DNA from 3 places in the Enterobacter sp. JS8-1 genome. Region 1 is predicted to be linked to each of the others. Evidence: predicted binding sites of a transcription regulator. Region 1 holds the regulator's gene; each other region holds the start of a gene.
What was found. The regulator PurR, encoded in region 1, represses purine synthesis genes. The targets are predictions, from matches to a motif close to CANGCAAACGTTTGCNTG.
Positions count from the first base shown of each region.

Region 2: gcvT (glycine cleavage system aminomethyltransferase GcvT) is a predicted target of PurR. The motif match lies at 1,926-1,943, and genes of this name have one in related genera.
Region 3: cvpA (colicin V production protein) is a predicted target of PurR. The motif match lies at 3,356-3,373, and genes of this name have one in related genera.

Region 1 is NZ_CP185805.1:2,028,754-2,034,177, forward strand. It holds gene punC (purine nucleoside transporter PunC) at 1-493, opposite strand, end outside; gene punR (DNA-binding transcriptional activator PunR) at 608-1,519, shown strand; gene purR (HTH-type transcriptional repressor PurR) at 1,536-2,561, opposite strand; gene ACOQH0_RS09655 (YnhF family membrane protein) at 2,859-2,948, shown strand; gene ACOQH0_RS09660 (MFS transporter) at 3,114-4,280, shown strand; gene sodB (superoxide dismutase [Fe]) at 4,319-4,900, opposite strand; gene ACOQH0_RS09670 (C40 family peptidase) at 5,024-5,424, opposite strand, start outside.
Region 2 is NZ_CP185805.1:3,946,966-3,952,389, forward strand. It holds gene gcvP (aminomethyl-transferring glycine dehydrogenase) at 1-235, opposite strand, end outside; gene gcvH (glycine cleavage system protein GcvH) at 360-749, opposite strand; gene gcvT (glycine cleavage system aminomethyltransferase GcvT) at 773-1,867, opposite strand; gene ubiI (FAD-dependent 2-octaprenylphenol hydroxylase) at 2,265-3,467, opposite strand; gene ubiH (2-octaprenyl-6-methoxyphenyl hydroxylase) at 3,480-4,658, opposite strand; gene pepP (Xaa-Pro aminopeptidase) at 4,655-5,424, opposite strand, start outside.
Region 3 is NZ_CP185805.1:3,364,223-3,369,646, reverse strand. It holds gene ACOQH0_RS15970 (DedA family protein) at 1-99, shown strand, start outside; gene accD (acetyl-CoA carboxylase, carboxyltransferase subunit beta) at 254-1,159, shown strand; gene folC (bifunctional tetrahydrofolate synthase/dihydrofolate synthase) at 1,230-2,498, shown strand; gene dedD (cell division protein DedD) at 2,488-3,174, shown strand; gene cvpA (colicin V production protein) at 3,429-3,917, shown strand; gene purF (amidophosphoribosyltransferase) at 3,951-5,424, shown strand, end outside.

The DNA.
Region 1 (5,424 bases):
TGGCGAAGATCGCCTGCCAGTCGAAATGGGCCAGGATCCAGCTTCCGAGCAACGGTGCGAGGGCAGGCGAGAGACCGACCAGCGGCATAATGGTGGCGAAAATTCGGTTAGTGCGGGATGCCGGATAATAATCGGTCACCAGCGCCTGCCAGGTCACCGCTGCAGCACAGACGCCAACGGCCTGAATGAATCGCAGTACCAGCAGCCAGGTGGCATCGCGTACCCACAGCATGCCCAGGCAGCCCACGGCAAAAATAGCCAGACCCAGCAGCAGCACCGGTTTACGACCAAAGCGATCGGAGAGTGGCCCCCAGAGGAGTTGTGCGAAGGCAAAACCGGCGAGGAACAGGCTCAGGCTGGCGCTGATAGCGGCTGCGGGGGTTTGCAGATCTTCCTGCATCGCGGCAAATGCGGGCAGATACATGTCGGTCGCTAAAAAGCCCAGCACGCTTAAGCCGCCGAGCCAGACTAAAAATCCTTTCCTGGGTTGCATTGTTTTATTCTCCTGAGGAGGCAGGTGTACGTTGGCGCAGAGTGTAGGGAGTGCAAAGCGGCTTGTGAAACGCTAATATTTGCAGAGTGCATTCAAATTTTTTGCAGGCAGAACATGTGGTCAGATTATTCTCTTGAAGTTGTGGATGCTGTTGCCCGTAACGGCAGTTTCACCGGTGCCGCGCAGGAGTTACACCGCGTACCCTCGGCGATCAGTTACACCGTGCGTCAGCTGGAAGAGTGGCTGGCGGTTCCGCTGTTCGAGCGGCGTCATCGCGACGTGGAATTAACGCCTGCAGGCGCGTGGTTTTTGAAGGAAGGGCGTTCTGTTATCAAAAAAATGCAGATCACCCGCGAGCAGTGTCAGCAGATCGCTAACGGCTGGCGAGGCCATCTCTCCATCGCGGTGGATAATATCGTTAAGCCGGAACGGACCCGGCAAATGATCGTGGATTTCTATCGTCATTTTTCTGATGTCGAACTGCGGGTCTCCCAAGAGGTGTTCAACGGCGTCTGGGATGCGCTGGCGGATGGCAGGGTGGAGATGGCGATTGGTGCAACGCAGGCGATCCCCGTTGGGGGACGCTATGCGTTTCGCGATATGGGGATGCTGAGCTGGACCTGCGTTGTCTCCAGCGAACATCCGCTGGCGGCAATGGAAGGCCCTCTCAGCGATGACACGCTGCGCAACTGGCCGTCGCTGGTGCTGGAAGATACCTCGCGCTCGCTGCCCAAGCGCATCACCTGGCTACTGGACAACCAGCGCCGCGTGGTGGCCCCTGACTGGGAATCGTCGGCAACCTGTCTTTCTGCGGGGCTGTGCGTGGCGATGGTGCCCGTTCACTTCGCGCGTCCGCGCATCGATACCGGAGAGTGGACAGCGCTGACGCTGGAAAATCCGTTCCCGGATGCGGCCTGCTGTCTGACCTGGCAGCAAAACGACGTATCGCCTGCGATGGCCTGGCTTCTGGATTATCTGGGAGACAGTGAAACGTTGAATCGGGAGTGGCTACGGGAGCCAGCATAACTGGCTCCGTAAGCGATTAACGGCGATAGTCGCGGAAAGGACCGTCCGCCACGGAGCGGCGCTCGATGAGGCGTGGGTGAACTTCAATCGACTGGGATTCTTCACGCTTGTTGACGATCCTGTCCATCAGCATGTTGAAAGCCGTTTCGCCCAGCGAGTCTTTTGGCTGGTGAATAGTGGTCAGCGCCGGGGTGAAGAAGCGCGCGTTACGCACGTTGTCATACCCGATCACGGAAATATCCTGCGGCACCCGCAGGCCCAGCTCGTCGGCGGCGCAGAGTGCGCCCATCGCCATAATATCGCCACCACAGAAAACAGCCGTTGGGCGATGCGGTTGGGAGACAATCTGCTGCATTGCGCGGTAACCAGATTCCGGCTCAAAGTCGCCTTGAACGATCCAGTTTTCCGGCACGGTGATGAGTGCCTCTTCCATTGCCTTCATAAACCCGGCCAGACGGCCCGCACCGGTGTTGCGCTCCAGCGGACCCGGGATCACGCCAATCTCGCGGTGACCGCGTTCGATCAGATAACGACCGGCCATATAGCCGCCTTCAAAGGCATTATCGATAACGGAATCGGTGAAGTCCGCGCGTGCTTCGCCCCAGTCCATCACCACCATCGGGATGTGGCGGTACTCTTCCAGCATGGAAAGTACGGACTCTGGGTATTCAGAACACATTACCAGCAGGCCATCGACGCGCTTTTGCGCCATCATCGACAGGTAGGCGCGCTGCTTCTCAATGCTGTTCCACGCGTTGCCCAGAATCAGCGTATAGCCTTTCTGGAAGCAGTTTTTCTCAACGGCTTCGATGATTTCGGCAAAGTAGGCCGCTTCACTGCTGGTCGCCAGCAAGCCAATCGACTTGGTGTGATTCACCTTCAGGCTGCGCGCAACCGCACTTGGGGAGTAATGTAACTCCTTGATCGCCGCCCAGACGGCGTTGCGCGTCTCTTCCGCGACGAAGCGGGTTTTGTTAATTACATGTGATACGGTTGTAGTGGAAACGTTTGCGCGTTTTGCTACGTCTTTTATTGTTGCCATTCAATGTCACTCCAGACCATATCCTAAACTCCTGAAAAACTTGAAGGTAAACGTTTGCCTTCTCTCACCCTTATTACGCAATCTTGAGTTGCGACACGCCGGGAAAACGACACAGGACGTCAGGAGGGGGTCAATGGCCGGTACGCTAATAAATTTAGCGTGGAATTTTGTCCTATCTTGATGAAAAGGGGAAGAGCTAAAGTGGATATCAGTTTAAATCCAGGAAGATTTTTGACGTAAACTGTGTAAAAATGAGCAAGCTCACTTTTCGTGGGGTGATTAAAAGGAGAAAAATTGATGAGTTCCGATCTGAAGTTTTCGCTGGTGACCACCTTTATCGTGCTGGCATTGATTGTTGCCGGTGGTTTGACGGCTGCGCTGCACTGATTTACGCGGGGGGAGAGTCCTCTCCCTCCTCATTTGCTTCCTATTGTTACCTCTCCGGCAAAAATCTTTTGCCAAAATGTTAACTTCTCAAATTTTGTGATTGATGTCATGCTTTTGACTTCTTAGTTCTGTGTCGCGTGATGACACGGCATCCGGAGTTGACTCATGAAAATCAATTTTCCTCTGCTGGCCCTGGCGATTGGCGCCTTTGGGATTGGCACCACTGAATTCTCCCCAATGGGGTTACTGCCTGTTATCGCACGCGGTGTAGACGTCTCTATTCCTGCGGCCGGGATGTTAATCAGCGCCTATGCCATCGGCGTGATGGTCGGGGCTCCGCTGATGACGCTGCTGCTGTCGCACCGCGCGCGTCGCAATGCGCTGATATTTTTGATGGCGATCTTTACGCTGGGCAACGTGCTCTCCGCGATTGCGCCGGATTACACCACTCTGATGCTGTCGCGTATTCTGACCAGTTTGAACCATGGCGCATTTTTCGGTCTGGGCTCGGTTGTTGCGGCAAGCGTGGTTCCGAAGCACAAGCAGGCCAGCGCGGTGGCGACCATGTTTATGGGGCTGACGATCGCCAACATAGGCGGTGTGCCTGCGGCCACCTGGCTGGGTGAAGTCATTGGCTGGCGAATGTCTTTCCTGGCGACAGCAGGGCTGGGCGTGGTGGCGATGGTGGCGCTGTTCTTCTCCTTACCGAAGGGGAGCGCCGGGGAACGTCCTGACGTGCGCAAAGAGCTGTCGGTGCTGATGCGTCCTCAGGTGCTTTCCGCGCTGCTGACCACGGTGCTGGGGGCCGGTGCGATGTTTACCCTCTACACCTATATTTCACCGGTGCTGCACGATATTACCCACGCGACGCCGATCTTTATTACCGCGATGCTGGTGCTGATAGGCGTGGGCTTCTCTATCGGTAACTATCTGGGCGGAAAACTGGCCGATCGCTCCGTGAGCGGTACGCTGAAAGGCTTTTTAACCCTGCTGATTGTCATCATGATTGCGATCCCGTGGCTGGCACGCAACGAATGGGGTGCTGCGATCGCAATGGTCGTGTGGGGTGCTGCCACCTTTGCCGTGGTACCACCGCTTCAGATGCGGGTGATGCGTGTCGCCCATGAAGCGCCAGGTCTCTCTTCTTCCGTGAATATCGGTGCGTTTAACCTGGGTAATGCGCTGGGGGCTGCAGCGGGCGGGGCGGTGATTTCCGGTGGGCTGGGATACAGTTTTGTGCCGGTGATGGGGGCAATTATTGCCGCACTCGGCCTGCTGTTAGTGCTGATGTCCGGTCGTAAACAGCCAGAAGCTGCCTGCGCGGCGGAATAAACAAAAACGCAGAAGGGGCGAACCCTTCTGCGTGTCTCTTACGCGGCGAAGTTCTTCGCCACAAAGTCCCAGTTAGCCAGTGCCCAGAAGTGCTCCAGATAGTTAGGACGCGCGTTACGGTAATCAATGTAGTAAGCGTGTTCCCATACGTCCACGGTCATCAGCGGTTTAGCGCTGGTGGTCAGCGGGGTGCCCGCATTAGAGGTGGAAACGATAGCCAGCTTGCCATCCGCTTCTTTGACCAGCCACGTCCAGCCGGAACCGAAGTTTTTGATGGCCGCATCGGTAAACTTCGCCTTGAAGTCCGCGAAGCTGCCAAAAGCGGCGTTAATGGCGCTCGCCAGTTCACCGTCAGGTTCACCACCGGCATTTGGCGCCAGGCAGTGCCAGTAGAAGGTGTGGTTCCACACCTGAGCCGCGTTGTTAAACACGCCACCCTCTGAGCTACGGACGATCTCTTCCAGCGTTTTGCCTTCGAAATCGGTACCTTTAATGAGGTTGTTCAGATTGGTGACATAGGTTTGATGATGTTTGCCGTAATGGTACTCCAGCGTTTCCGCAGAAATGTGTGGTGCCAGGGCGTCTTTTGCATACGGTAGTGCAGGTAATTCGAACGACATTGCTTCTCTCCTTATTTTATTTGTACGTTGTCAATAACCCTACAGACAACAGGGAAAGGATAGCAAATTGAAAGAGTATGCAAAAGAGGAACTTACCCTGCCACGCGAGCGACAGGGCAGGGGTTAGCGAATGGTTTTTGGCGTCATCACACGGCGCGCGCCAACGTAATGACGCACCCAGTAGTCTTCACTGAGTGAGGTAATCTGGATGTCCTGGCCGCTACGCGGTGACTGAATGAATTTTCCGTTGCCGACATAGACCCCGACATGGTCAGCCGTGCCGCGACCCTGGGTACGGAAGAACACCAGGTCACCGTTCTCCAGCTCACCACGATTGACCGGTGCGGCGTCGCGCAGGTGGTACATTTCATTGGCGGTACGCGGAATACGGAACTTCACCAGATCTTTATATGCGTAATACACCAGGCCACTGCAATCGAAACCCGTTCGTGGAGAAGTGCCACCCCAGTGATACGGTTTACCTATTTGCCCCATTAATTTATTCATCGCCGTTTTTTGCGCTT
Region 2 (5,424 bases), 1.9 Mb from region 1:
TGTTCAGGCCTGCGATAGCCTTCAGCTCCGCCAGCGCGGCGAATTCCGTGGTGGCTTCCCCCACCTGAGGCGGCGTGGCAAGCTGGATGTCTTTTGGCACAATCTGGCCGATCAGTGCGTTTAATGAATCCGCGCCAACTGTCTTCAGCATCTCCTGCTGTTGCTGAGCATCCGGCCCAATGTGACGTTCAATGAAGGCGCCACGGTTTTCAAGCTGGCTTAAAGTCTGTGTCATGAGCGATGGTTCCTGAAACGTGCAGTGAATTTAAGTTCCCTCTCCCTCCGGGAGAGGGTTAGGGTGAGGGGAAGACTGGCACCCTCACCCCTGCCCTCTCCCGGAGGGAGAGGGGGATAAACAATTACTCGTCTTCTAACAGTGCTTCGTACGCGGTCGCATCCAGCAGCGCGGCAACCTGAGATTCGTCGCTGGCTTTGATCTTGAAGATCCAGCCGCCTTCATACGGCTCGCTGTTCACCAGCTCTGGCGAATCGCTCAGCGCGTCGTTAACGGCAACGATTTCACCGCTCACAGGAGCGTAGATGTCAGAAGCCGCTTTTACGGACTCCGCTACGGCGCAGTCGTCGCCCGCGCTAACGGTCGTGCCCACATCAGGCAGGTCAACAAACACCATGTCGCCCAGCAGCTCTTGCGCATGCTCGGTGATCCCTACGGTGTAAGTGCCGTCCGCCTCTTTGCGCAGCCACTCGTGTTCTTTGCTGTATTTCAGTTCTGCTGGCACATTGCTCATTGAAGTTCTCCTGATAAAAATGATTAGGCGACCGGCTTACCGGCGCGAACAAAAATCGGTTTGGTCACGTTGACCGGCATTTCGCGGTTGCGGATTTGCACTACCGCCGTTTCGCCAATGCCCGCCGGCACGCGTGCCAGTGCAATACTGTAGCCCAGCGTCGGGGAGAAGGTACCGCTGGTGATCACGCCTTCGCGATGATTGCCGTCGGCATCGGTGAAGCGCACCGGCAGTTCGCCGCGCAGCACGCCTTTTTCCGTCATCACCAGACCAACCAGCTGTTCAGTGCCCTTCTCGCGCTGCATCTCCAGCGCTTCACGGCCAATAAAGTCGCGGTCAGCCGGTTCCCACGCGATGGTCCAGCCCATATTGGCGGCCAGCGGAGAAACGCTTTCGTCCATCTCCTGACCGTAGAGGTTCATCCCCGCTTCCAGACGCAGCGTATCGCGCGCGCCCAGACCCGCAGGCTTCACGCCCGCTTCCACCAGCGCGCGCCAGAAATCAGCGGCCTTCTCGTTTGGCATCGCAATTTCGTAGCCCGCTTCACCGGTGTAGCCGGTGGTGGCGATAAACAGATCGCCCGCCTGCACGCCGAAGAACGGCTTCATGCCTTCGGTTGCTTTGCGCTGCTCGTCGGTAAACAGAGACGCGGCTTTCGCCTGCGCGTTAGGACCCTGCACGGCGATCAGCGACAGATCGTCACGGACGGTGATATCGATGGCATAAGGTTCGGCGTGTTGGGTGATCCAGGAGAGGTCTTTTTCGCGGGTGGCGGAGTTTACAACGAGGCGGAAGAAATCTTCAGTGAAGTAATAGACGATAAGGTCATCAATCACGCCGCCCGAGGCATTCAGCATGCCGGTGTAGAGCGCTTTGCCCGGCGTCTTCAGTTTAGCGACGTCGTTTGCCAGCAGATAACGCAAGAACTCCCGGGTGCGGCTACCGCGCAGATCGACAATCGTCATGTGTGACACGTCGAACATACCGGCATCGGTGCGCACCGCGTGGTGCTCATCAATCTGCGAGCCGTAGTGCAGCGGCATCATCCAGCCGTGGAAGTCCACCATGCGGGCGCCGCATAACACGTGTTGTTCGTACAAAGGAGTCTGTTGAGCCATCTTGTCCTCGTTGAAAAATTCACCGTGAAACCCGGTATCGGCCTCGTTCCCGAATGCCGACGCAAACGTTCTCTTTTACCTGAACTTACCACCGAAACCGGCGGTTAACCATAAGGTAAAACGGGCCATCACATTAGCTTATGACCAAAAAACGCTGAAAAGCCTACAGAGTTATTCACTGGAAAAATGCGATTAACCCCGCACAAAATTAACAATGATCTAACAAGATTTAGCACATGGTGATATTTCGTGCGGAAAAACGGGCCGAATTTCCGCACCGGAAAAAACGCGACATTAGTTAATCTAATGCGAAAAATGAGGTGGAATTAGATTATTTCAAACGAGGGAATTTCCCCGGCGCAGCGGCCGGGAAAATAAAGTGTGACGTGGATCTAAGTTAGCGCAGCCAGTCAGGGAGATCGTTAAGACCCATCGCCTGACGGAGAAGTTGAGGTTTGACGCCAGGAAGCGTATCGGCCAGTTTAAGACCGATATCGCGCAGCAGTTTTTTCGCCGGATTCGCCCCGGCAAACAGCTCGCGGAAGCCCTGCATCCCCGCCAGCATCATCGCCGCGCTGTGCTTGCGGCTGCGCTCATAGCGACGCAGGTAGAGATGCTGACCGATATCTTTCCCTTCGCGATGCAGGCGACGCAGTTCTTCTACCAGCTCCGCCGCGTCCATAAAGCCAAGATTAACGCCCTGCCCGGCCAGCGGATGAATGGTATGGGCCGCATCGCCCACCAGCGCCAGACGGTGCGCCGCAAACTGACGCGCGTAGCGGCCGGTTAACGGGAACACCTGACGCTCGCTTTCAAGCGTGCACAAGCCAAGGCGGTTATCAAACGCCATGCACAGCGCCTGGTTAAAGGCATCCGGCGTCGCCTCCTGCATCAGCTGCGCTTTTTCCGGCACCAGTGACCAGACGATAGAGCACAGGTGCGGATCGCTCAGCGGCAGGAACGCCAGAATGCCGTCGTTGTGGAAAATCTGCCGCGCCACGCCGCCGTGCGGCTCTTCGGTGCGGATCGTTGCCACCATCGCATGATGGCGGTAATCCCAGAAGGTCAGCGGGATATCGGCTTTGTTGCGCAGCCAGGAGTTCGCACCGTCGGCACCGACCACCAGACGCGCGGTCAGCATGTCGCCGCTTTGTAGGGTGATAAACGCCTCGTTTTCACCCCATGCCACCTGCTGGATCTGCGCGGGCGCAACCAGCGTCACGTCGCTGCACTGCTGCGCTTTCTGCCACAGCGCGTGGTGGATCACCGCGTTTTCGATGATGTGACCCAGATGGCTATAGCCCATGCTTTCATCGTCAAAGGCTATATGACCAAAGCTGTCTTTATCCCACACTTCCATGCCGTGATAGCAGCTGGCGCGCTGCGCCACAATATCTGCCCAGACGCCAAGGTGCGTCAGCAATTTCTCGCTGGCGGCATTGATCGCCGAGACGCGGAGTTCCGGCGGGGCATCCTGCGCGACGGGCTGCGGCGCTTTTTGCTCCAGCACGGCCACGCGAAGGCCGCTGCCCTGTAAACCGCAGGCCAGCGCCAGCCCGACCATACCGCCGCCAACAATGGCGACATCAACATTTTGCACGGTGATAACTCCTTAACGCGCGACCCAACCCAGGGTCCGCTGCGCCAGCACGTCACGTGCCGGAATGAACAGTTCCATCGCCATCAGCCCGAGGTTGCGACCCGCAACCAGCGGTGCCCAGCGATTGGCAAACAGATGAACTAAACCATCGGTAACGCCGATTGTCGCCTCTTTATCGGCCTGGCGTCGCTTCTGGTAATGGCTAAGTACCGAATAAGCGCCACAATCTTTTTGCTCGCCCCATGCCATCGCCAGCGATTCCGCCAGGCTCATGACATCACGCAGCCCAAGGTTAAATCCTTGTCCGGCAATCGGATGTAATGTCTGCGCAGCGTTGCCGACCAGCGCCACGCGGTGAGATACAGACTGCGATGCGGTGGTTAACGACAGCGGATAGACTGCACGTCTCCCCGCATGGGTAATACGCCCGAGTCGCCAGCCGAAGGCTTTCTGCAGCTCGGTACAAAAACGTTCGTCGGACCAGGCCCGAACCTCTTCAGCTTTTTCCTGCGGATGACACCAGACAAGCGAACAGCGCCCGTCCGACATCGGCAGCATCGCCAGCGGGCCGTGCTGCGTGAAGCGCTCAAACGCCCGGCCGTTGTGCTCTGCTGCGGTCGCGACGTTCGCAATGACCGCGACCTGCCCGTAAGGCTGCTGCCGCCACTCTACGCCGCACTGCGTGCCGAGCGCCGAACGCGAGCCGTCCGCCGCCACCAGAAGCTGACCGTCGAGAACGGTGCCATTATCGAGCGCTACGCTCACCGCGTCTTCGCTGCGGCTAAAACTGGCGACGCGCGCCGGACAGTGTAGCGTGACGCCAGGCGCATCCTGTAACAGACGGAACAGACGCAGGCCAACGTCGTGGAGTTCAACAACCTGACCCAGCGCGTCGATACGGTAATCATGGGCATCCAGCGTCACAAAACCGGCATGCCCGCGATCGCTCACGTGCACGGTGTTAATTGCCGTGGCGCAATCAGCGATCGCCTGCCAGATGCCAATGCGGGAGAGCTGCTGGCAGGTACCCTGCGCCAGGGCAATGGCGCGGGAATCAAAACCCGGATGATTCTTTGCCTGCGGCGCAACGGCTTCAACCAGATGTACCGGGAGCTGGCCCTTCGTCAAATGCGAAATGGCTAACGCCAGCGTGGCGCCGGTCATCCCACCGCCCACGATGATCACGCTCATGCGCGTGCCGCTGCCATCAGCGCCTCAATATCATCGGCGTTCTTCACGACGGTTGCGGTCAGGTTTTCATTGCCGTTTTCGGTGATCACGATGTCGTCTTCGATGCGAATGCCGATCCCGCGGTATTGTTCCGGCACGTCAGCATCCGGCGCAATGTACAGACCCGGCTCAACGGTTAACACCATGCCTGGCTCCAGCACGCGTGAACGTTCAGGACCGTATGCGCCCACGTCATGAACATCCAGACCTAGCCAGTGGCTCAGGCCGTGCATAAAGTACGGACGGTGGGCATTCTCGGTAATCAGCATGTCGACGTCGCCCTTCAGAATGCCGAGTTTCACCAGACCCGTAATCATGATCCGCACCACTTCACCGGTGACATCCTGAATGGAGGTACCCGGACGATATAACCTGAGCGCCGTTTCCAGGGATTCGAGCACGATGTCGTAAATTTCGCGCTGAGCAGGCGAGAATTTACCGTTCACCGGGAAGGTTCGGGTGATGTCGCCTGCGTAGCCCAAATACTCACACCCGGCGTCAATCAGCACCAGATCGCCGTCGCGCAGCGCACTTTCGTTTTCGGTGTAGTGCAGAATGCAGCCGTTTTCCCCGCCGCCAACGATGGTGTTGTAGGACGGGAAGCGCGCGCCGTGACGGTTAAATTCGTGGTGAATTTCGCCCTCAAGCTGGTATTCGAACATGCCGGGACGGCACTTCTCCATGGCGCGAGTGTGGGCCAGGGCGCTGATTTCGCCCGCGCGGCGCA
Region 3 (5,424 bases), 1.3 Mb from region 1:
CTTAAGTTGCTGATTGTAGCGATTATTGTGCTTTCCGTACTGCCGGGTGTTATCGAAATCATCCGTCACAAACGGGCGGCAGCTAAACAAGCGAAGTAAATGCACGCTGGCGGTTCGACCACTTTTTTATCCAAAGTTTCGGGCTGTTATGTTTTAATGTGCAACATTCATGGTCTGTTGGAGGCAAAAATGGCATTATTCGCCTCTTATAGCAAAACTGGCATACGACCAGGTTCAGGCAGAAAGGTTATCAATGAGCTGGATTGAACGAATTAAAAGCAACATTACCCCAACGCGTAAAGCGAGCATTCCTGAAGGGGTATGGACGAAGTGTGATAGCTGCGGCCAGGTTCTGTATCGTGCAGAACTGGAACGCAATCTTGAAGTGTGTCCAAAATGTGACCACCACATGCGTATGTCGGCGCGCAACCGCCTGCATAGCCTGCTGGACGAAGGCTCTCTGGTAGAGCTGGGCAGCGAACTTGAGCCAAAAGACGTGCTGAAGTTCCGCGATTCCAAAAAATACAAAGATCGTCTGGCCTCTGCACAGAAAGAGACCGGCGAGAAAGACGCGCTGATCGTTATGAAAGGCACCCTGCATGAGATGCCGGTTGTTGCCGCGGCGTTTGAGTTCTCCTTTATGGGCGGCTCAATGGGCTCCGTGGTTGGTGCGCGCTTCGTGCGTGCCGTTGAGCAGGCGCTGGAAGACAACTGCCCGCTGATCTGCTTCTCCGCTTCAGGTGGCGCACGTATGCAGGAAGCGCTGATGTCCCTGATGCAGATGGCGAAAACCTCTGCAGCGCTGGCGAAAATGCAGGAGCGCGGTCTGCCGTACATTTCTGTACTGACCGACCCAACCATGGGCGGCGTCTCTGCAAGCTTCGCGATGCTGGGCGATCTGAACATCGCTGAGCCAAAAGCGCTGATTGGCTTTGCCGGTCCTCGCGTTATCGAACAAACCGTACGTGAAAAACTGCCGCCGGGCTTCCAGCGCAGTGAGTTCCTCATCGAGAAAGGCGCTATCGACATGATCGTTCGCCGCCCGGAAATGCGCCTGAAACTGGCAAGCGTCCTGGCGAAGCTGATGAATCTGCCCGCGCCGAACCCGGATGAGCCACGCGAAGGCGTGATCGTACCGGATCAGGAACCCGAGGCCTGATAACTGAAAAGGGCAGGGCCGGTTGGCGCTGCCCTTTTGCTTTCTAATCTGTTAATGACAACCGGGCATTATGGAAAATAAAAGCATTCCCCAAGCCACGTCGCCCCTGGCCGCGTGGCTTTCTTATCTGGAAAACCTGCACAGTAAAACCATCGATATGGGGCTTGAACGCGTAAGCCAGGTCGCTGCGCGTCTTGATGTGCTCAAACCGGCTCCGTTCGTGTTCACCGTCGCGGGCACCAACGGGAAAGGCACGACCTGCCGCACGCTGGAATCTGTCCTGATGGCGGCGGGTTACAAGGTAGGCGTTTACAGCTCTCCACATCTGGTGCGCTACACCGAGCGGGTGCGCGTGCAGAACCGTGAACTGTCGGAATCTGCCCATACGGCGTCATTCGCGGAAATTGAAGCTGCACGCGGTGAGATCTCATTAACCTATTTCGAATACGGTACGCTTTCAGCGCTGTGGCTGTTCAAACAGGCGCAGCTTGACGTGGTGATTCTGGAAGTCGGGCTCGGTGGTCGTCTTGACGCCACCAATATGGTGGATGCGGATGTCGCCGTCGTCACCAGCATTGCGCTGGATCATACCGACTGGCTGGGGCCAGACCGTGAAAGCATTGGCCGTGAAAAGGCCGGTATCTTCCGGGCGAATAAGCCCGCCGTAGTCGGCGAGCCGGACATGCCGCATACCATCGCCGACGTGGCGAATGAGAAGGGCGCTCATTTAATGCGCCGCGACGTGGACTGGCACTATGAGGTTCAGGACAACGGCTGGCGCTTTAGCGATGCGCAGGATGCGCTGGACGACCTGCCGCTGCCGCAGGTACCGCAGCCGAACGCCGCCACCGCACTGGCGGCACTGCGTGCCAGTGGATTGACGGTGAGCGAGCAGGCGATCCGCGACGGTATCCAGAACGCGATCCTGCCGGGGCGTTTCCAGATTGTCAGCGAGTCGCCGCGTCTTATTCTGGACGTGGCCCACAACCCGCACGCGGCGGCGTATCTGGCAGGACGTCTCAAATCGTTACCAAAAACCGGGCGCGTGCTGGCGGTTATCGGTATGCTTCATGATAAAGATATCGGCGGGACGCTGGCCTGCATGGAGAGTGTGGTCGATAGCTGGTATTGTGCTCCTCTGGAGGGGCCGCGTGGCGCGACGGCTGAGCAGTTGATGGAACATCTCGGCACAGGCGCAATCTATAGTAGCGTGGCTCAGGCCTGGCATGCTGCGATGGCGGATGCTAAACCAGAAGATACCGTGCTGGTGTGTGGTTCATTCCACACGGTGGCACATGTCATGGAAGTGATGGACGCGGGGAGAACCGGTGGCGAGTAAGTTTCAGAACCGTTTAACAGGAACCATTGTGCTGGTCGCGCTCGGAGTGATTATTCTTCCGGGACTGCTCGACGGGCAGAAAAAGCATTATCAGGACGAATTTGCGGCCATTCCGCTGGTGCCGAAACCGGGCGATCGCGATGAGCCAGACATGCTGCCCGCCGCGACGCAGGCGCTACCTGCTCAGCCGCCAGAGGGCGCGGCAGAAGAGGTGCGCGCAGGCGATGCTGCCGCACCATCGCTCGATCCTTCTCGCCTGGCTGCGAATAACAATATCGAAATCGATCCGGTGCCGGTAGAACAGCCTAAGGCTGTTGAAAAACCGAAGCCTGTCGAGAAACCGCAGCCGAAGCCGCAGCGGGATAAAGCGGCAGAGCAGCTGGCTGCAGCGTCAGAAACCCCACCACCGGCGAAACAGGACGCGGCACCGACGGGTAAAGCCTACGTTGTTCAGCTTGGCGCATTGAAAAACGCCGATAAAGTCAACGAGGTGGTGAGTAAACTGCGCGGTGCGGGATACCGTGTTTACACTTCACCTTCCACGCCGGTGCAGGGTAAAATTACCCGTATCCTGGTGGGGCCTGAAGCGTCGAAAGATAAGCTGAAAGGGTCGCTGGGTGAGCTGAAGCAGATCTCCGGGCTGAGCGGTGTGGTGATGAACTACAGCGCGAACTGACACGATCTTGCCCCTCACCCTAACCCTCTCCCCAAAGGGGGGGAGGGGATAGACTCCTCCCTCTCCCTTGAGGGAGAGGGCCGGGGTGAGGGGGAACAGACGTCCACAGAGGCGTCAAAAGGCCCATGGCGTTGAACATTTTTTCAGCGCCTTTTTTATTTACGCGCGGGAAGGAAATCCCTACGCAAACGTTTTCTTTTTCTGTTAGAATTCGCCCCGAACTGGATGACAGGGCGTTAAATCGTGGGACACATATGGTCTGGATTGATTACGCCATCATTGCGGTGATTGGTTTTTCCTGTCTGGTTAGCCTGATCCGTGGCTTTGTTCGTGAAGCGTTATCGCTGGTGACATGGGGTTGTGCTTTCTTTGTTGCCAGTCATTACTACACTTACCTGTCTGTCTGGTTCACGGGCTTTGAAGATGAACTGGTCCGAAACGGAATCGCCATCGCGGTGCTGTTTATCGCGACGCTGATTGTTGGCGCTATCGTCAATTACGTGATAGGTCAGCTGGTCGAGAAAACCGGTCTGTCAGGAACGGACAGGGTGCTCGGGATCTGTTTCGGTGCGTTGCGAGGCGTGCTGATTGTGGCCGCGATACTGTTCTTCCTGGATACCTTCACCGGGTTCTCCAAAAGCGAAGACTGGCAGAAATCGCAGCTCATTCCAGAGTTCAGCTTCATCATCAGATGGTTCTTTGACTATCTGCAAAGCTCGTCGAGTTTTTTGCCCAGGGCATAAACCCTGAGATGTGGCTTAACGAGGAAAAGACGAATGTGCGGTATTGTCGGTATCGCCGGTTTCATGCCGGTAAACCAGTCGATTTATGACGCGTTAACGGTGCTTCAGCACCGTGGGCAGGATGCTGCGGGTATCATCACCATTGATGCAAACAACTGCTTCCGTTTACGCAAGGCGAATGGCCTGGTAAACGATGTGTTTGAAGCCCGCCATATGCAGCGTCTGCAAGGTAATATGGGGATCGGTCACGTTCGTTATCCTACTGCTGGCAGTTCCAGCGCCTCTGAGGCACAGCCTTTCTACGTCAACTCACCGTATGGCATCACCCTTGCTCATAACGGCAACCTGACCAACGCGCACGAGCTGCGTAAAAAGCTGTTCGAAGAGAAACGTCGCCACATTAACACCACCTCTGATTCTGAAATCCTGCTCAATGTGTTCGCCAGCGAGCTGGATAACTTCCGTCACTACCCGCTGGAAGCAGACAACATCTTTGCTGCCATTGCCGCAACAAATCGTCAGATCCGCGGCGCGTATGCCTGCGTGGCGATGATTATCGGTCACGGCATGGTCGCCTTCCGCGATCCAAACGGCATTCGTCCTCTGGTGCTTGGCAAACGTGAGCTCGGCGATGGTCGTACGGAGTATATGGTCGCCTCTGAAAGCGTGGCGCTGGACACGCTGGGCTTTGAATTCCTGCGTGACGTTGCGCCCGGTGAAGCGGTCTACATCACTGAGAAGGGCCAGCTGTTTACCCGCCAGTGTGCTGACAATCCGGTCAGCAACCCGTGCTTGTTCGAATACGTTTACTTCGCCCGTCCGGATTCCTTCATCGACAAGATTTCCGTCTACAGCGCGCGCGTGAACATGGGTACGAAGCTCGGCGAGAAGATTGCCCGCGAGTGGGACGATCTCGATATCGACGTCGTGATCCCTATCCCGGAAACCTCCTGTGATATCGCGCTGGAAATCGCGCGTATTCTGGATAAGCCTTACCGTCAGGGCTTCGTGAAGAACCGCTACGTTGGCCGCACCTTTATCATGCCGGGCCAGCATCTGCGCCGTAAGTCTGTACGTCGTAAGCTGAACGCCAACCGCGCCGAGTTCCGCGACAAGAATGTACTGCTGGTGGATGATTCCATCGTTCGCGGTACGACGTCTGAGCAGATTATCGAAATGGCACGCGAAGCCGGTGCGAAGAAAGTGTACCTGGCGTCTGCGGCGCCAGAAATTCGCTTCCCGAACGTGTACGGCATCGACATGCCAACCGCGACGGAGCTGATCGCTCACGGTCGTGAAGTGGACGAAATTCGCCAGATCATCGGTGCTGACGGTCTGATTTTCCAGGATCTGAACGATCTGATCGACGCGGTGCGTGCTGAGAACCCGGACATTCAGCAGTTCGAATGCTCAGTGTTTAACGGCGTGTACGTGACCAAAGACGTTGACCAGCAGTATCTCGACTACCTGGATTCCCTGCGTAACGACGATGCGAAAGCCGTCCAGC